Regions from separate parts of the Tardiphaga sp. vice154 genome, predicted to be linked through region 2. Evidence: predicted binding sites of a transcription regulator. Region 2 holds the regulator's gene; each other region holds the start of a gene.
The links. Region 2 encodes PhoB, which activates phosphate uptake and scavenging genes when phosphate is short. Its sites were predicted from a motif close to TGTCATNNANCTGTCAT; they were not measured.

Region 1 (6,633 bases), 1.4 Mb from region 2:
GGCGCATCGCCCTCGCCGAACTCTGCGATCCTGCCATCGGCAAAGGCGATCCAGCCTTGTTCGATCACGCGATCGGCCAGCACGATTCGGGCATTGCCGATCACGGTTTCTTGTTGCTTTGCTTTCATCATCTTCTTTCTCAGGCGCCTGCTGCGAACGATGTCACATCGACCAGCCGGTCGGCAATCTGGTGGCGCACGTCGTCGTCATGAACGATCGCGACCATGGCAACGCCGGCGCGTTTCTTCTCGGCGACCAGTTCGACCACCACGGCGCGGTTCACCGCATCCAGCGAGGCGGTCGGCTCGTCCAGCAGCAGGATCGGCAGTTCGGAGATGAAGCCGCGCGCGATGTTGACGCGCTGCTGCTCGCCGCCGGAGAAGGTCGAGGGCGGCAGCTTCCACAGCCGCTCGGGAATGTTGAGTTTTCGCAACAGCACGCCTGCCCGCTCGCGCGCGTCCTCGCGGGCCACGCCGGCGGCGAGCAACGGCTCCGCCACGACGTCGAGCGAGGCGACGCGTGGCACCGCGCGCAAAAACTGGCTGACATAGCCGATGGTGTGGCGGCGTACATTGAGGATCTGGCGCGGCTCGGCGGTGGCGATGTCGAGCGACGCGCCCTGGTGCTGCAAGCCGATCACGCCGCCGTCGCAGCGATAGTTGCCGAAGATCATCTTCAGGATCGAGGACTTGCCGGCGCCGGAGGGCCCGCCCAGCACGACACATTCGCCGGGCGCGACGTGGAACGAGACGCCGCGCACGACCGGCAGCCGGATGCCGTCCTGCAGATGCATCACAAAGGTCTTTTCAGCGTTGCGGATGTCGATCATCGGAATCATGGTGCCCTCACGCCGGCAGGATCGAGGAAACGAGCAGTTGCGTATAGGGCTCGCGGGGATCGTCGAGCACCTGGTCGGTGAGGCCGGTCTCGATCACGCGGCCGCCCTGCATCACCATCACCCGATGCGACAGGAGCCGCGCCACCGCGAGATCATGGGTGACGACGATGGCGGCAAGGCCGAGTTCGCTCACCAGCGTCCGCATCATGTCCAGCAGGCGCGCCTGCACCGAGACGTCGAGCCCGCCGGTCGGCTCGTCCATGAAGACAAGGCGCGGCTCGGTGACCAGGTTGCGTGCGATCTGCAACCGCTGCCGCATGCCGCCGGAATAGGTTTTTGGCGCATCGTCGATGCGATCCACCGAGATCTCGACGCGCTCCAGCCACGACGCCGCGGTCTGCCGGATTCGGCCGTAGTGGTTTTGGCCAACGGCCATCAGCCGCTCGCCCACATTGGCACCGGCCGAGACGCCCATGCGCAACCCCATCGCGGCATCCTGATGCACGAAGCCCCAGTCGGTGCGGAACAGAAAGCGCCGCTCGGCTTCGCCCAAGGCCGAAAGATCGCGTAGTACGCCGTCGCGCATCCGGTACGACACCGAGCCGGCATTCGGAATCATCTGCGCCGACAGCAATTGCAGCAGCGTCGACTTGCCGGAGCCGGACTCGCCGACGATCGCCAGCACTTCGCCGGGATACAGCGCGAAGGAGACATCGCGGCAGGCGTTGAGCCGACCGAAGGATTTCGACAGGCCTTCGGCGAGCAGCAGCGGCTGGTCGTCGTTGCGCGGCGCGCGCGTCACATCAAGCATGCTGCTTCTCCACATAAGGCGCGCTCTCGGCGCCACGGTGGCCTTCGGCCTGCCGCGTCTCGCAATAGTCGGTATCGGAACAGACGAACATCCGGCTGCCCGCATTGTCGGTGACGATCTCGTCGAGATAGGACGAGGACGAGTTGCACAGCGCGCAGCAGGCGTCGTGCTTGTAGGGCTCGAACGGATGGTCCTCGAAATCCAGCGACACCACCGAGGTATAGGGTGGGATCGCGTAGATGCGCTTCTCGCGGCCGGCGCCGAACAGTTGCAGCGCCGGGCAGTTGTCCATCTTCGGATTATCGAATTTCGGCGTCGGCGACGGGTCCATCACATAGCGTGCATTGACCTTGACCGGATAGGCATAGGCGGTCGCGATATGGCCGAACCGCGCGATGTCCTCGTAGAGCTTCACATGCATCAGCCCGTATTCGCCGAGCGCATGCATGCGCCGCGTCTCGGTCTCGCGCGGCTCGAGGAAGCGCAGCGGTTCCGGGATCGGCACCTGATAGACCAGCACTTGCTTCTCATGCAGCGGCGCTTCGGGAATCCGGTGCCGGGTCTGGATCACGGTGGCGTCGAGCGTGCTGGTGGTGACGGCCACACCCGCGGTCTTCTGGAAGAATTTGCGGATCGAGATCGCGTTGGTGGTGTCGTCCGAGCCCTGGTCGATCACCTTCAGCACGTCCTTGTGGCCGAGGATCGCCGCGGTCACCTGCACGCCGCCGGTGCCCCAGCCATAGGGCATCGGCATTTCCCTTGACGCGAACGGCACCTGATAGCCGGGGATCGCGATCGCCTTCAGGATGGCGCGGCGGATCATCCGCTTGGTCTGTTCGTCGAGATAGGCGAAATTATAGGTCGGCGCGTTCATTCCGCGGCCTCCTTCATGGCATCGGGTGCAGAATTGGCGTCGACAAATTCCTTGCGCAGCTTGCGCAACAGTCCGAGCTCGGACTGGAAATCGACGTAATGCGGCAGCTTGAGGTGCTCGACGAAGCCGGTCGCCTGCACGTTGTCGGAATGCGACATCACGAATTCCTCGTCCTGCGAGGGCGCAACGACATCCTCACCGAGTTCGCGGGCGCGCAGCGTGCGATCGACCAGCGCCATCGACATCGTCTTGCGCTCGCTCTGGCCGAAGGCCAGGCCGTAACCGCGCGTGAAGCACGGCGCCTCGGTGGCGCTTCCCTTGAACTGGGTGACCATCTGGCACTCGGTCAGCGTGATGGCGCCGAGCGGCACCGCGAAGCCGACATCTTCCGCCATGAACTCGACTTCGACCTCACCGAGCCGGATCTCGCCGGCGAACGGATGGTTGCGGCCATAGCCGCGCTGCGACGAATAGCCGAGCGACAACAGAAAGCCCTCGTCGGCCCGCGCCAGATTCTGCAGCCGCAGATCGCGCGCGGCGGGAAAGCTGAGCGCGTCGCGGGTGAGATCGCCGACCGGCTGATCGGCCTGTTCCGCCGGAGACGCTTCGATCAGGCCGTCGCGACCCAGAATGTCGGTGACGCGCGGCATTACCGCGGGCTGCGCTTCGGACTGCGCCGGCTGCTCCGGCATGGACTCGCCAGCGAGTACGGGATCCAGCAGGCGATGGGTGTAGTCGAAGGTCGAGCCCAGCACCTGGCCGCCCGGCATGTCCTTGAAGGTCGAGGATATCCGGCGCCGCACCCGCATCTGCGAGGTATCGACCGGCAGGCTTTCGCCGAACCGCGGCAGCGTGGCGCGGAACGCGCGCAGCAGGAAGATCGCCTCGATCATGTCGCCGCGCGCCTGCTTGATGGCGAGCGATGCCAGTTCGCGGTCGTACAGCGAGCCCTCGGTCATGACGCGGTCGACACCGAGGCTGAGCTGTTCGGAGATCTGGTCCAATGATACTTCCGGCACATCGCGATCGCCGCGACGTTCATGTGCCAGCAGCCGGTGGGCGTTTTCGATGGCGCGTTCGCCACCCTTGACGGCGACATACATGCTCAGCCCTCCTTCGCGGTGAGGCGCGTGGTGCGCGGGATCGCGACGACCCTGTCGTCGGAAACCAGCACGAGATCGATACCGCGCGGAAACAGCGTGGCATTGAGCGCGAGACGATCTAGCCAGTCCGGCAGTCCGATGGTCGCGTGCAGAATGGCCGTGCCATCGATGCCCGGGCCGCGCAGTCCATAGGCCGGCCCTTCGGTGAGGCTGGCCACCTGCAGGATGATGGTGGTCGAGCGGTCCGGATATTCTGAGGTCCCGAATGAAAACTGCTCGAAGCCCGGCAGCGTGCGGGCTTCGGCGATCAGCGCAAAGCTGCAGACCGATGAGCCTGCGATGACCGGCGCGCTGGTGTGAAACTTGATCCACTTGGCGACCGCAGGCGTCGCCGCCATCCCGGCGTCGAGCCACACCGGCGTGTCCTGGTCGAACAGCGTCAGTGCGATAGCGGCCGAACCACGCATCATCGGCGCCGGCACGCCGGAACCGGCCTCGATGCGCTGCACGGAACCCGGCCGCGCCATCGCGTCCATCACCGAGCGAAAGGTCGATTGTGCCGACAGCACCTTGTCGGCGAAGCCCGCCGGCATTTCTGCAATCGTGGTCATGATTATCCCTCCCCGCGCACGAGCGTATAGAAATCAACCTTGGTCGCCGCGGTCTGCGCCGCCTGGCGCTGCTGCTCGCCGGCGATCCGCGCCCGCAGCGGCGTCAGTACCTGTATTTCCAGCGTTTCTGCGAAACGTTCGGTCTGGATCAGCGCATCGCACAGCGCGATCAGTTCGGCCTTGGCGCGGTCGCGGCCGAGCACATAGCCAAAACCGACCTCGCCGCCCGCCAGCCGCACGGCGGCCCGCGACACGGTGGCCTCGCCAAGGTTGAACGGCGCACCGTCGCCGCCGATCCGGCCGCGCAGCATCACCAGCCCGTTCTCCGCTTCGCGCAACGGCTGATAGGCAGGCATCTCAAGCGCTTCGAGATGGCCGGCGATCGCCGCCGTGTCGGCATGCGCCAGCACGGCCATTGCCTGCTGTCGCCGCATCTGCTCAGGGTTCAGGGCTGCGGTCATGGTCATCCCGTCCGGATCAAGTTGTCTATATTTCTAGACAACTTGATAGACCCATGCAATGACCGTTTGGTGACAGCACGGTGATTTTTCGCTATCCCCGCCCGACAACTTGGTGAGACCACAACATCGTGACCATGCAGGACAAACCAACCGGCGTTGCGCTGTGGCGGCAGGTCGCCGACGGCATCGAGCGTGGCATTGCCGACGGTACTCATCGGTCCGGCGAAAAACTGCCCGGCGAGACCGAGATCGCCGAAACCTACCGCGTCAATCGCCATACGGTGCGTCGCGCGCTGGCGTCGCTGGCCGAGCGCGGTTTCGTGCGTGCCGAGCGCGGCAGCGGCACCTATGTGGAAGCGCCGAAGCTGACCTATCCGCTGCGCGCGCGCACGCGCTTCTCCGAGATCGTCGGCGCCGGCGGTCGCGAGCCCGACGGCAAGATGATCGAGGCCGCCACCGAACCTGCGACGCGCGAGCTGGCCAAACAGCTCGGCGTGAAGACCGGCGCGCCTTTGGTGCGGATCGAAGCGCTGCGTTTTGCCGACAAGACGCCGATCTGCATCGGCACCACCTGGTTTCCCGCAGACCGTTTTGCCGATGCCGCGGCGGTCTACCAGCGGCTGAATTCAACGACGAAGCTGCTCGCGCATTACGACATCCGCGACTATCAACGGCTCTCGACCCGAATCACCGCCGCGATCGTCAATGCCGCCGACGCCGCAAGGCTTGAACTGGCGCTGGGGCGGCCGATCCTGATCGTCGACAGCGTCGACACCGATATGAAGGGCACGCCGCTGAAGGTGTCGCGCTCGCGCTTCGTCGCCGAGCGCGTCGAGTTCGTCGTTGAGAACGGCTAGCGCGAGCCTTCACACCACCGCGCGTCGCCCGATGATCGCAAAGCGCAGCCGGCTGGAGATGACGTCGATCGCTGCGACCGCCACCAGGATCATCAGGATCAGGAACGACACTTTCTGCCATTCCAGCACGCGGATCTGTTCGGCGAGCTGCAGCCCGATGCCGCCCGCGCCGACGATGCCAATGATGGTCGCGGACCGGGTGTTGGATTCGATGAAGTACAATACCTGTCCGGCGATCACCGGCAGAACCTGCGGCAGCAGGCCAAAGCGTATCTCGTGCAGCGGGCTGCCGCCGGACGCCCGGATGCCTTCGACCTGCTTCTTGTCGGCGGCTTCGATCGCCTCCGAGAACAATTTACCGAACGCCCCGAAATCCGACACCGCAATGGCCAGCACGCCGGCGAACGGGCCGAGGCCCACGACATTGATCCAGACCAGCGCCCAGATCAGCGTATCGACGCCGCGGATCGAGTCGAGGAAGCGCCGCACCGGAAAGCGCAGGAAAGGCGACGGAATGATGTTTCGCGCCGCCAGAAAGCTGACCGGCAACGCGATCACTGCTGCGAGCGTGGTGCCGAGCAGAGCGATCGACAATGTCTCGCCCATCGCGGCGAGATAGGCCGGCAGCGACGAGCCGGGATCGGGCGGCACCATCATCATCGCGATCCAGCCGAGCTGCTGCACGCCGGCCAGCATCCGGGCCGGCGAGAACTCCAGTTCGTTGAGGCCGAAGATGAACAGCGCCAGCACCGCGACAAAGATCGCCGGCACCGTCGCGCGTGACGCCATCGGCCGCTGAAACACGGCCGGATAGCGCGCGCGCAGTTCTTCGGTATTGACGCTCGGCCGCTTGCTCATGATCGGGCTTCCTTGCCGAACAGCCGGCCGCGCAGCCAGCCGGTGCTGATGTCGATGATGAACACGGTGACGATGATCATCAGCAGGATGGCGCTCACGTCCGAATAATAGAATTTCCGTACCGCGACCACGAGTTCCTGGCCGATGCCGCCGGCGCCGACGAAGCCCATCACGGAGGCGCCACGGACATTGATCTCGAAACGCAGCAGCGTGTAGCCGG
Region 2 (6,633 bases):
CCTGACCTGCAAAGGGATGGTTCTCCTCGTCTTCGTGCTCGTCCGGTGTGCCGGCCGGCGCGGGGACATGGGTGTTGTAGCCATGGATGTCGGCGCCGAGCGTGTTCGGCACGATGCCGGCGGCGATCGCCTTCTTCGCCAGGCGGTAGGAGAAGTGGCTGCCGTGGCCGACGTCGATCTTGAGGCCGCGATCGATCGCAGCCCTAATCACCGGATGCACCTCGCCCTCACGATTGACGAAACCGCCGGGATGCCGCGTGAAGGGATGCGCCAGCACGTCGCCTTCCTTGAGCAGAGGGATCACGCGCTCCAGGATGGTGTCGACGTCCTCGCCATTGGTGCCGCTTTCCGGCAGGCCCCAGAGCTGGCCGAAATGCACATAGACCGGCAGTTCGGTCTGCTTGCCGATTTCCGCCGCCATTTCCAGCACGCGAATGCCCCAGCGCGCAAAGCCGCCGATTTCGGCATGCGCCTTGATACCGCGCACCAGATCGCGATTAGCCAAAGCGGATTTCACGGTGGCGTCGATATCGACGCCGTCCGGGCTGTACAGATTGGGATAGAAATGGCCCTCGAGCCCGCCGACCAGATAGGCCGACAGGAAGGCATAGACGCGCGATTTGGCGGGCTCGGCAATGAAGTGACGAAAGCCCGGCAATGTCATGCAGGACGGACCGCCCTGATCGATCAGCGTGGTGACGCCCGATTGCACGCCCACCATGTCGGGATTCATGCCGAAACGCCCCGAGACATATTGATAGACATGCGCGTGGGTGTCGATCAGGCCCGGCAGCACCAGCTGGCCGGTGACGTCGACCACTTCCTTCGCGCTGGTCGGCAAGATGTCGGACTGCACGGCCGCGATCTTGCCATTGCGGATGGCGACATCCTTCAGGCCGTCGATGCCCGAGGCCGGATCGATGACGCGGCCGCCGCGCAACAGCAAATCAAAAGTGGCGGTGACGGACATGACGGTCTCCTCTTACTTAACGGCAGGCTCTGCAGGTCTGCTTCAAATGCGAAGCATACTTCGTATTTTACAAAAGCAAAGACCATGCCATAAGAAACCGATGCTGCGTTTGCGAAGCCGAACGATCAGGAGAGCATGTTGCCATCAGCCAAACCGCCAAGCGACCGGATTGCGCCCAAACCCGCGCACCGCCCCTGGCCGCTGCAACAAAGGCCCGGATTTCTGATCCGCCGGTTGCATCAGATCCACGTCGCGCTGTTTCAGCAGGCCTGCGCCAGCTTCGACGTGACGCCGCTGCAATACAGCCTGCTGTCGGCGCTTGCAGGGCGCGGCGCGGCAGACCAGACTACTTTGGCTGCAGATATTGCTCAGGATCGCACCACCACGACGGGCGCACTGAAGCGACTGGCCGCGCGCGGGCTCGTGGAACGCACGATCGACGGCAATGACCGACGCGCCCAACTGTGCCGGCTGACGCCATCGGGCGCCGCCCTGCTCGCCCGCCTGGAAACGCCGGCGCGCGACGCCCATCGCGCCACGCTCGGCCGGCTAAGCAGGAAGGAACAGGCCGTCTTCATCGCGATGATGCAGCGAATAGTCGCAGAGCAAGCGACTGACGGCAGCGACGGGACGAGCGACCACTGAACTCTGCAACGCTCGCTTGGACCGATTCGACGCAAGGCGTGGCTACAAGATGGGCAGCTTGCTTGGCAAACAGCACACAGTTCGATGCACGCTCGGCGTGTTGAACCGATCGCTCATTTCCTGATCAGACGCATGCGCTACTCTGGTACAGTTCTTGCTGATCGCTTTCGCCGGTAGTTTTCATCAGCGGGGGCGAGCATGACGAATTCCGAGTTGCGGGCCGACATTCACAGCATCGAACCCATTCCCGACGCCGACCGGGATTCCACCGGACCGCAGCAAATGTGGATCTGGGCCGGCGCCAACATCGCGCCGGTGAACTGGGCGCTCGGCGCGCTCGGCATTATTCTCAAGCTCGGCCTGCTGGAAACGATCGCCGTGATCGTGATCGGCAACCTGATCGGCTGCGCAATCTTCGGCGCCTTCACGGTGATGGGCCACAAGACCGGCGTCAACCAGATGGTATTGAGCCGTGCCGCCTTCGGCCGTCGCGGCGCCTATCTGCCGAGCCTGCTGATGTTCCTGATGACGCTGGGCTGGATCGGGGTCAACACCTACTTCCCCGCCAAGATCTCGATGGCCATCCTCGCCCAGTTCGGCATCAGTGACACCTGGACCGCGAACTTCCTCGTCATCACCCTCGTGATGGTGCTGCAGGTGATGATCGGCATCTATGGCTTCTATGCCATCCGTACCTTCGAGAAGTACACCGTGCCGGCGACCGTGGCGATCATGGTGCTGATGAGCATCCTGGCCTGGAGCCAGGCCGGCGTCGTCAATTGGGGCCTCAAGACGTCGCTGGAGCCCGGCGCGCATCTGGCGATGCTGACGCTGCTGATGACCGCCGTCGGCGTCGGCTGGGGAATCTCGTGGGTGACCTGGGCCTCGGACTATTCGCGCTTCGTGCCGCGCACCATCTCCTCGAGACAGGTCTTCTGGTACAGCTACATCGGCATGTTCGTGCCCTCGGTGTGGCTCGCTGTCCTCGGCGCTACCATCGCGTCGGTAACGCTGGATGCCGATCCGGCCAAGATGGTCAGCGCGGTGTTCGGCGGCGTTGCCGCGCTGCTGGTGCTCTTGATGGTTCTGCATGGGCCGATCGCCAGCAACATCCTCAACGTCTATTCGGCGGCGCTGGCGGCGTTGAGCATGGGCCTCAAACTGTCGCGCACGGCGCTGGCGCTGATCGTCGGTGTCGCCGGCTATGCGGTGACGATCTACTTCATCTCTGCGCCGTCTTTCGCCAAGGCGTTCGACAACTGGCTGATCAGCCTGTTGATGTGGATGAGCCCCTATGCCGGCGTGATCCTCGCGGACTTCTTCGTGAAGCGGAAGGGCGTGATCGACGTCGCCGAACTCTACAAGTCTCCGCAGACGAGCGCCTATGGCGATATCAATTGGAGCGGAATGATCGCCTTCGGCGTCGGCTTGGTCGCCGCATGGCTGTTTCAGGACGGGCTGGTGCCGGCGCTGCAGGGACCGATCTCGATCAACCTGCTGGGCGGCGCCGATTTGAGCTGGCTGGCCGGGATTCTGGTGGCGGGCGGTGTTTATCTTGCGATGGACAAGTACGCTGCCACGGCGCCGGCGATCGCGAGCCCGGCGGAGTAAACACCTCCCGCACCACCTTTTTACGAAAACGACGTTCGGTCTCTAGCCCAGCCGCGACGCACGGTTACCTCTCCCCGCCGGGGAGAGGTAACCGAGGGTCGCGGCTAGAATTTGATGTGGGATGGCAAGCAAGCGAGCGCTAAGAACTCTGCTCGCTCAGCTTGCCTGTTCGGCGCTGATGCTGGCGAAGCGGTCGTCCAGCGCGTAGCCGGCGCCGCGCACGGTGCGGATCGGATCCTGCTCGCCGCGCGGGTTGAGGATCTTGCGCAGACGGCCGATATGCACGTCGACGGTGCGCTCGTCGATATAGATATCGCGGCCCCACACGCTGTCGAGCAGTTGCTCGCGGCTGAACACCCGGCCGGGATGTTCGAGGAAGAATTCGAGCAGGCGATATTCGGTCGGGCCGAGATCGATCGGCCGGCCGGAACGAACGACGCGGCGCTTGTCGCGGTCGAGCTCTATGTCGCCGAACGACAGCACGGTCGCCAGCCGCTCCGGCGCGGCACGGCGCAACAGGCCCTTCACGCGGGCCAGCAGCTCCGGCACCGAGAACGGCTTGACGATGTAATCGTCGGCGCCGGTGGCCAGGCCTCGGACGCGTTCGCTTTCCTCGCCGCGCGCCGTCAGCATGATGATCGGCAGCGACTTGGTCTCCGGACGCGCGCGCAGCCGGCGGCACAATTCGATGCCCGACAGGCCCGGCAGCATCCAGTCCAGCACCACCAGATCCGGCACCCGCTCTTTCAAGCGGGTGTCGGCGTCGTCGCCGCGGGCGACGGTCTCGACCTCGTAGCCTTCGGCGTCGAGGTTGTAGCGCAGCAGCGTGGTCAGCGCTTCTTCGTCTTCGACCACCAGAATGCGCGCGTTCATGGGCTTGTCTCTCTCGTTAAACCGGGGCGTTGGCGAAATTGGTCATATCGCCCTTCGGGCGCTTGTCCAGGATCGCTTCGCCCTCAATCATGTAGAATACGGTTTCGGCGATGTTGGTGGCATGATCGCCGATCCGCTCGATGTTTTTGGCGCAGAACATCAGATGGATGCAGAACGAGATGTTGCGCGGATCTTCCATCATGTAGGTCAGCAGTTCGCGGAACAGCGAGGTGCAGATCGCGTCGATCTCCTCGTCGCCCTTCCACACCGCCATCGCCGCCGGCAGATCATGCGCGGCGTAGGCATCGAGCACGGCCTTGACCTGCGAGCGCACCAGATCAGTCATGTGTTCGAGGCCGCGGATCAGCTTCAGCGGATGGAAGTCGCTGTCCAACGCATTGACGCGCTTGCCGATGTTCTTGGCGAGATCGCCGATCCGCTCCAGATCGGTGGCAACCCGCATCGCGCCAACGATCTCGCGCAGATCCACCGCCATCGGCTGACGCCGGGCAATGGTGAGCACGGCACGCTCTTCGATGACGCGCTGCAGTTGGTCGATTTCCTGGTCGGCGGCGGCCACCTTCATTCCCAGCGGAATGTCGCGACGCACCAAGGCGTCGACGGAATCGGTGATCTGCCGCTCCGCGAGACCACCCATTTCAGCGACCAGCCGGGTCAATTCCTGCAGGTCGCCGTCGAAGGCCTTGGTCGTGTGTTCGAAAGCCATATCAATCCCTCCCGCGTTCAACGCGTCAGCCGAACCGGCCGGTGATGTAATCCTGGGTACGGCGATCTGTCGGCGAGGTGAAGATCTTGTTGGTCGGGCCGAATTCGATCAACTCGCCGAGATACATGAAGGCGGTGCTGTCAGAAACGCGCGCCGCCTGCTGCATGTTGTGGGTGACGATGGCAATGGTGTAGTCGTTCTTCAACTCGTCGATCAATTCCTCGATCTTGGCGGTCGAGATCGGATCCAGCGCCGAGCACGGCTCGTCGAACAGGATCACCTCGGGCCTGACCGCAATGGTGCGCGCGATGCACAGGCGTTGCTGCTGGCCGCCCGACAGGCTGAGACCGGAGGCGTTCAGCTTGTCCTTGACCTCGTTCCACAGAGCGCCGCCGCGCAGCGCCTTCTCGACGCGGCCATCCATCTCCGACTTCGAGATCTTCTCGTAGAGACGCACGCCGAAGGCGATGTTTTCGTAGATGGTCATCGGGAACGGCGTCGGCTTCTGGAACACCATGCCGACGCGGGCGCGCAGCAGGTTGAGATCCAGCTTCGGATCGAGCACGTTCTGGCTGTCGAGCATAACCTGACCCTCGGCACGCTGGCCGGGATAGAGGTCGTACATGCGGTTGAAGATGCGCAGCAGCGTGGACTTGCCGCAGCCCGACGGGCCGATGAAGGCGGTGACGCGGTTGGCGACCAGCGTCAGGTTGATGTGCTTCAGCGCGTGATGGTCGCCGTAATAGAAATTCAGGTCGCGGACGCTGACCTTGGAGCGCTCCTCGCCCATCGCCACCTGCGGCGGCAGGGAAACCGAGGATACGCCGGAAGATACGGATAGTTCACTCATTTCGCTGTCCTCTCGGCGCCGAGAATGCGCGCGCCAATGTTAAGGGCAAGTACGGCCAGGGTTATGATCAGAGCGCCGCTCCAGGCCAGCTGCTTCCAGTACTCGTAGGGGCTTTGAACGAAATTGTTGATGGTCACCGGCAGGTTGGCCATGGTCCTGGTGAGATCCAGGCTGAAGAACTGGTTGCTCAGCGCGGTGAACAGCAAGGGCGCAGTTTCGCCGGCGACGCGGGCCGTCGCCAGCAGAACGCCGGTGATGAGGCCGGCGCGGGCGGCGCGGTAGGCGATCCGCTTGATCACCAGCGAACGCGGCAGGCCGAGCGCCGAGGCCGCTTCGCGCAGCGGATTGGGCACCAGGCCGAGCATGTCCTCGGTGGTCCGGACCACCACAGGGATCACGATCACGGCCAATGCCAATGAACCGGCGAAGGCCGAGAAACCGCCCATCGGCACCACCACCGCGCCATAGACGAAAAGGCCGATGATGATTGAGGGCGCCGACAGCAGGATGTCGTTGATGAAGCGGATCACATCGGTGAGCCGGTCGTTCTTGCCGTATTCGGCCAAATAGGTGCCGGCGAACAGGCCGAGCGGCGCGCCGATGCCGACGCCGATCGCCGTCATGATGATCGAGCCGACGATGGCGTTGAGCAGGCCACCTTCGGCGGAGCCCGGCGGCGGCGTGTTCTGCGTGAACAACTGCACGCTGAGGCCGGCGAGGCCGTTGCTGAACAGCGTGAACAGGATCAGCGCCAGCCAGGAGACGCCGAAGATGGCGGCGCCGAAGCACAGCGCACGGATCAGCATGTCGAAACGGCGGCGGGAAGCGTAAATCGGGTTCATGACATCACCTGAAGCATGATGGCCTTATCCGAAAACCGGTATCCACTTTTCGGGGCCATGCTAGTTACCCGCCTTCTTTTCGAGACGCATCAGCATCAGCCGCGCGCCCGACAGC
Region 3 (6,633 bases), 1.4 Mb from region 2:
CGGTTCGATGCCCGGCAAGATCATCCAGTCGATGCGCAAGGCCAAGACCTCGAACCCGCTGTTCCTGCTCGACGAGATCGACAAGATGGGCGCCGATTTCCGCGGCGATCCGTCGTCCGCGCTGCTCGAGGTCCTGGACCCCGAGCAGAACGGCACCTTCGCCGACCACTATCTGGAAGTGGACTACGACCTGTCCAACGTGATGTTCATCACCACGGCGAACACCCTGAATATTCCGGGGCCGCTGATGGACCGCATGGAGATCATCCGGATCGCCGGTTACACCGAGAACGAGAAGGTCGAGATCGCGCGCAAGCACCTGATCCCGGTCGCGCTCTCCAAGCACGGTCTGGACAGCAAGGAATGGTCGATCGACGACGACGCCCTGCTGCTGATGATCCGCCGCTACACCCGCGAGGCGGGCGTGCGTAATCTCGAGCGCGAGCTCTCCACACTGGCCCGCAAGGCCGTGAAGGAGCTGATGCTCTCGAAGAAGAAGGTGGTGAAGGTCACCGAGAAGAATATCGAGGAATTCCTCGGCATTCCGAAATATCGCTTCGGCGAGATCGAGCTCGACGACCAGGTGGGCGTCGTGACCGGTCTGGCGTGGACCGATGTCGGCGGCGAGTTGCTGACCATCGAAGGCGTGATGATGCCCGGCAAGGGCCGCATGACCGTCACCGGCAATCTGCGGGACGTGATGAAGGAATCGATCTCGGCGGCGGCGTCCTACGTCCGCTCGCGCGCGATCACCTTCGGGATCGAACCGCCTTTGTTCGAGCGGCGCGACATCCACGTCCACGTGCCGGAAGGGGCGACCCCGAAGGACGGCCCGTCGGCCGGCGTGGCGATGGCCACGACGATCGTGTCGGTGCTGACCGGCATTCCGATCCGGCACGATCTTGCCATGACCGGCGAAATCACGCTGCGCGGCCGGATCCTGCCGATCGGCGGATTGAAGGAGAAGTTGCTGGCAGCGGCCCGCGGCGGCATCAAGACGGTGCTGATCCCCGAGGACAATGCCAAGGACCTCACCGAGATCTCCGACGCCATCAAGGGCGGCATGACCATCATTCCGGTCGCCCGGATGGATGACGTGATCGCCAACGCCCTGGTGCGCAAGCCGATCCCGATCGAGTGGGAAGAGGACACCAAGCTGCCGGTCAAGCCGGACGCCGCCGACGAAGCCGGCAGCGGCCTCACCGCGCACTAAGGATCGATCCTCACGACGACATCAGCGGCGCCCTTCGGGGCGCCGCTTTTTTGTGGGATGTGCCGACGTATTGCAGGCATCAGCGACGCCCCGTCACCTCTCCCCGTCGGGAGAGGTCGGTTATTCGAGCGTCAGCTCGAATATCCGGGCGAGGGGGTCTCGCGCCATCGATAGACCGTATCCCCTCACCCCCGCCCTCTCCCACAGGGAGAGGGGGCGCACGGCCTGAGCGTCGCTGGGGCAATGGCTAGATCATAGGAGTGCGCGCGGTGCTTACGCCGAGGTGCCGACCGCCTTCAGCGTGCAGCCGATGATTTTCAGGCTGCCGTCGGGCTGGACCTCCAGAAAGTACAGCGCATCCCACGGCACGCCTTCGGTATCGACGATGCGGACGTCCTGCTCGATTCGACCGCCGACGCTGCGCGAATCCGTGAAGTCGAAACTCTTGTGGCGATACACCGGCGCGTAGCCGCTGCGGACCATCGCCATGAAGGTGTCGGGATCGCCGAACATGCGCTGCAGCGCCGGCGCGGCATGAGAGTAGGCGGCCGCGGCATCGTCGCGGGCGAGCGCCTGTTCCTGCGCGCGGATCTCGTTTTGCGCAGCGGCGACATCGTCGGCCCGCGCGGGGGCAGCCAGGCCCAGCAGCAGCGCAACCAGTAGAACGGCTACTCGCATGTATCTCTCCCGTGCAGGCGACGGGCTATGCCGCCGGGCCATGCTGACAGATACTGGCAGGCCGGGCGTTTGGTTGCAGAGAATGCGCGAAAACCCGGCGACGGCGGCCCCCCGCCGTCGCCGCGAAGGCCGCGCCTATTCCGCGGCGAGCGCGCGGGCCGGGCCCGCCTGCAGCAGGCGGCCGGCGTCGGTCAGATGCACCAATCGCCCGTTGGCGACCACCGCGACGATGCGCGGCCGTAGCGCCACGCTGTCGTCGATCAGCACCAGATCGGCCCGTCGGCCTTCGGCGATCACACCACGGTCGGTCAGGCCGGCCGCCGCCGCCGGATTGGCCGAAATCAGCGCCCAGGCCTGCGGCAGCGGCAGGATGCCGTCGGCGACAAGCCGGAACGCGGCCAGCAGTTGCGCGGGATAATAGTAATCCGACGCGAGAATCGAGCACAGGCCCTTGGCGATCATGTCGGATGCGCGGGTCCAGCCGGTGTGGCTGCCGCCGCGCACCACGTTCGGCGCGCCGAACACGATGAAGTCGCCGGCGTCCGCGGCGGCAACCGCGGTTTCCTCGTTGATGGGAAACTCCGCAATGGCCACGCCGAGCGCGCGGAAGTCGCTGCGCATGTCGGGTGTCATGTCATCATGCGACAGCGTCGGCACCTTTGCCGCCTTGGCCGCCTGCGCGAGGCGCGCGATCGACGCCGGCACGGCATCGGCGCGCGACAGCACGCGCTCGACCAGGAGGCCGAACGCCTCGCTGCTGAGGCCGCTGCGCTCGACCATGCGGGCGCGCTTCGCGGGTTTAAAGATCCCGGTCAGGTCCATGTGGTCGTTGAACGCCAGCAGGTCGATGCGGCCGTCAGCCAGCCACTGCAGGATCTCGGTCTCGGCGTCGAGATTGTAGGTCTCCTGGCGCAGATGGAAGCGGGTGTCGGCGGCCAGCTGCGGCCGCAGCGTCTCGATCGCCTGCAGCAGCAGTCGCGCATTCTCGGCGCCGCGCAGCCCGGGCTCCCATGACCAGGTGGTGCCGTGGAAAACCGTGGTGATGCCATTGGCTATCGCCTGGCGGTCGCTGTCGATGAGGGCGACGTCAACGGGGAAATCGACGCCGGGGCGCGGCATCAATTGACGCTCGAAGGCGTCGCCATGCAGGTCGACGATTCCCGGCAGCACCAGCAGGCCGCCGGCGTCGACACCGAGGCCATGCGCGTGGTCATGTCCGATGGCGGCGATGCTGCCGCCGTAGATCTGCAGCGAGGTTTCGACGAGTTCGTGGCCGAGCAGGGTGCGTCCGCCGTCAATGAAAATATTCGTCATGTCTCTGCCGTTTGCTGGGCGGCGGGCGCCGCGCCGCCAGATTGGTACTTGTCGAGAAAATCTTCCACCGAAAGTTTGCGAAAGTCGGGCAGGGCCTGGCGCAGCGTCGCGTGGTCCCAGTCCCACCACGCCAGCTCGCCGAGCCGGGCGGCTACGTCTTCCGGAAAGCGGCGGCGAATGATGCGCGCGGGATTGCCGGCGACGATCGTATAGGCCGGCACATCCCTGGTCACGATGGCGCCGGCGGCGATCACCGCTCCGGTGCCGATATGGCGGCCGGGCAGCACGATGGCGCCGTGACCGATCCAGACGTCATGGCCGATCGTGACATGATGCGCGCGGCGCCATTCGAAGAATTCGGCGTCGTCGGCCTCTCCCGGAAAATAGGCGCTGGCGCGATAGGTGAAATGCGCCTGCGTGGCGCGGTGCATGGGATGGTTGCCGGGATTGATCCGCGTCATGGCGGCGATAGAGACGAATTTTCCGATCGTCGTGTAGGTGACCTGCGCGTCATTCACGACATAGGAGTAGTCGCCCATCGCGACTTCCTGCAGGACCGTACGCGCGCCGACCTCGCAATAGGCGCCGAGCGTGGCCTCGACCAGTCGCGCGGTCGGATCGACCGACGGCACCGGTGAGAGTTTCTTTTCGGTCATGGATACTCCTGCAGGAAAGGCTCGGCGGCGATGCCGCTCATAAGGACACAGCGGTGCGCGTGGTTCTCTTCGATCGGTTCCGTGACGACAGCGTGACGTTTCGATGATGATCACCGAAAAGTCCCAGCCTGGGGACTGCGCGGCGGTGGATTGGCGATGTCATATCACTGTCAACCATGGGCGTTACGGCTTGCGTTCTATTGCTTTGGGAGTACGGCATGCTGGTGGTTGATAATCTGACGTGCCGCTTCGGCGCCAAGGCGGCGGTCGATCATGCGTCGTTCGAGATAGCCTCCGGCGCCTTCGTCGGCGTGATCGGTCGCTCCGGCGCCGGCAAATCGACGCTGCTGCGGATGATCAACCGGCTGGCGGAGCCGACCTCGGGCCGCATCCAGTATGACGGCGTCGATATCACGGCGTTGCGTGGTCGCGATCTCCGGCAGTGGCGCGCGCGCTCGGCGATGATCTTCCAGCAGTTCAATCTGGTCGGTCGTCTCGACGTGCTGACCAACGTGCTGATGGGCCGGCTGTCCGAGATGCCGCAATGGCGTTCTCTGACCCAGATGTGGCCCGAGCAGGACCGCGCTCTGGCAATGTCGGCGCTCGAGCAATTCGATATGGCCTCGCTGGCGGCGCAACGCGCCGATCAACTTTCCGGCGGCCAGCAGCAGCGCGTCGCCATTGCGCGTGCGCTGGTGCAGCAGCCCGACATCATTCTCGCCGACGAGCCGATCGCATCATTGGATCCGCGCAATACCCGCATCGTGATGGATGCACTGCTGCGCATCAACAAGCATTTCGGCATCACCGTGATGTGCAACCTGCATTCGCTCGATCTGGCGCGGACCTATTGCGACCGGTTGATCGGCATGTCCGCGGGCCGCGTGGTGTTCGACGGGGCGCCGGCCGCGCTGACCGAAAGCATCGCCCGCGAGCTCTACGACCTGGAAGCCGACGAGGTGATGGGAAGGAACCCGACTCACCATCCGGTACCCGCCGGCGTTCCCGCCTATGGCAACGCCGCCGCCGCCTGACGTCGCAGCCCTGACATCCGCGGGCTGTATTCAGCAAGCGCCTTCAAACCCGAACGAACCCTGAGGCTATCATGATCAATCGCCGCATTCTTCTCATCAGCGCCGCAGCGCTCGCGCTCGCCACCTCGGCCGCGTCGGCGCAGGACTACAAGACCAAATATCCGGAACTGACCTTCGCCGTCATCCCGGCGGAAAACGGTTCCGGCGTCACCGAGCGCTGGCAGCCCTTCGTGAGCTATCTCTCGAAGGAGCTGGGCGTGAAGGTCAATTTGCGCATCGCCAACGACTATGCCGCGGTGATCGAAGGCCAGCGCGCCGGCAACATCCAGATCGCCAGCTACGGCTCCGCCTCGTTCGCCCGCGCCCGCCTGACCGGCGTCAAGACCGACGCCTTTGCCAACGACATCAACATCGATGGCTCGACCGGCTACTATTCGGTGTTCTTCGTCAAGGCGAACAGCGCCTACAAGACGATCGACAATCTGAAGGGCAAGAATCTCGGCCTGGTCGATCCGAACTCGACCTCGGGCAACAACGTGCCGCGCTTCGAACTCGACAAGCTCGGCATCACGGACGCCGACAGCTATTTCGGCAAGGTGGTGTTCACCGGCAGCCACGAGAACGCGCTGCTGGCGCTGTCGCAGGGCACCGTCGACGTCGCTGCCAACCAGTGGACCAACGACAATGATTCCACGCTGCAGCAGATGCTCACCAAGGGCATGCTGAAGAACGCCGACGGCTCGGCGATGAAGAAGGAAGACTTCCGCATCGTGCACAAGTCGGCGCCGATCATCAACGGCCCCTACGCCTACAGCTCGGACCTGCCGGAAGACCTTAAGGTCGCGATCACCAAGGCCTTCATCGAGGCGCCGACCAAGGACAAGGCGGCGTTCGATCGCCTGTCGGACGGCCAGAAGAAGGGCTTCCACGCCGCGACCACCAAGGATTGGGACGCGACCATCGACCTGATCAAGTTCGTCGACGCCCTGCGCAAGAAGAAGGCGTCCTGATCGCTGTACGACTGTGAAGAGCCGGACCGACTGGGTCCGGCTCTTTTTCTTTGACCTCCCTCAGGTATCAACATGTCCGCTGCCGTTTCCATCCTTCCGGCCCAGCAGCTTGCGGCGCTGAATGACGCCTATCGCCGCGCGGTGGCGAAGAAGCGGCTGCGGGCCACGCTGGCGACCGCGGTCGGCTTCGCAGTGCTGCTGATCGCGGCGATAGGGGCGGAGGTCAACCTGGCGACCTTCTTCGGCAAGATCGGCAATATCGCCAGCTACTTCGATCGCATCTTCACGCTCGATACCGGGATGCGGGCATGGAGCGATGTCGGCGAATGGTTCTGGGGCTGGCAGAAATGGCTGTCGCTGCTCGGCGAGACCGTGCTGATCTCCTATGTCGGAACGCTGGTCGGCGCGGTGCTGGCGTTCGGACTGAACTTTCTGTCCGCGGAAAACACCGCACCGTCCGCACCGCTGCGCTTCGTGGTCAAGCGCTTCATGGAATTCTGCCGTACCGTGCCGGACATCGTGTTCGCGTTGATCTTCGTGATCGCCTTTGGCCTTGGCCCGATGGCCGGGGTGCTGGCGATCGCGATCCACTGCGTCGGCGCGCTCGGCAAGCAATATAGCGAGATCGTCGAGAACATCGACATGCGGCCGGTCGAGGGCATCCGTTCGACCGGCGCCGGCTGGACCGACTGCATGCGCTTTGCGGTACTGCCGCAGGTCGCCGCGGG

Region 1: the regulator PhoB is predicted to act here: its motif matches at 4,757-4,773, upstream of phnF (phosphonate metabolism transcriptional regulator PhnF).
Region 3: the regulator PhoB is predicted to act here: its motif matches at 4,019-4,035, upstream of phnC (phosphonate ABC transporter ATP-binding protein).

What each region holds. Positions count from the first base shown of each region.
Region 1 covers NZ_CP041399.1:2,667,075-2,673,707, reverse strand. Annotated here, with positions in the region: gene FIU28_RS12465 (alpha-D-ribose 1-methylphosphonate 5-triphosphate diphosphatase) at 1-128, opposite strand, end outside; gene phnL (phosphonate C-P lyase system protein PhnL) at 140-838, opposite strand; gene phnK (phosphonate C-P lyase system protein PhnK) at 846-1,649, opposite strand; gene FIU28_RS12450 (alpha-D-ribose 1-methylphosphonate 5-phosphate C-P-lyase PhnJ) at 1,642-2,523, opposite strand; gene FIU28_RS12445 (carbon-phosphorus lyase complex subunit PhnI) at 2,520-3,626, opposite strand; gene phnH (phosphonate C-P lyase system protein PhnH) at 3,629-4,237, opposite strand; gene phnG (phosphonate C-P lyase system protein PhnG) at 4,240-4,704, opposite strand; gene phnF (phosphonate metabolism transcriptional regulator PhnF) at 4,827-5,555, shown strand; gene phnE (phosphonate ABC transporter, permease protein PhnE) at 5,565-6,413, opposite strand; gene phnE (phosphonate ABC transporter, permease protein PhnE) at 6,410-6,633, opposite strand, start outside.
Region 2 covers NZ_CP041399.1:1,219,696-1,226,328, reverse strand. Annotated here, with positions in the region: gene FIU28_RS05745 (amidohydrolase/deacetylase family metallohydrolase) at 1-970, opposite strand, end outside; gene FIU28_RS05740 (MarR family winged helix-turn-helix transcriptional regulator) at 1,106-1,615, shown strand; gene FIU28_RS05735 (cytosine permease) at 1,814-3,226, shown strand; gene phoB (phosphate regulon transcriptional regulator PhoB) at 3,383-4,099, opposite strand; gene phoU (phosphate signaling complex protein PhoU) at 4,116-4,826, opposite strand; gene pstB (phosphate ABC transporter ATP-binding protein PstB) at 4,852-5,676, opposite strand; gene pstA (phosphate ABC transporter permease PstA) at 5,673-6,518, opposite strand; gene pstC (phosphate ABC transporter permease subunit PstC) at 6,579-6,633, opposite strand, start outside.
Region 3 covers NZ_CP041399.1:2,660,437-2,667,069, forward strand. Annotated here, with positions in the region: gene lon (endopeptidase La) at 1-1,213, shown strand, start outside; gene FIU28_RS12395 (DUF4864 domain-containing protein) at 1,487-1,891, opposite strand; gene FIU28_RS12400 (alpha-D-ribose 1-methylphosphonate 5-triphosphate diphosphatase) at 2,027-3,205, opposite strand; gene FIU28_RS12405 (transferase hexapeptide repeat family protein) at 3,202-3,861, opposite strand; gene phnC (phosphonate ABC transporter ATP-binding protein) at 4,080-4,895, shown strand; gene phnD (phosphonate ABC transporter substrate-binding protein) at 4,967-5,905, shown strand; gene phnE (phosphonate ABC transporter, permease protein PhnE) at 5,978-6,633, shown strand, end outside.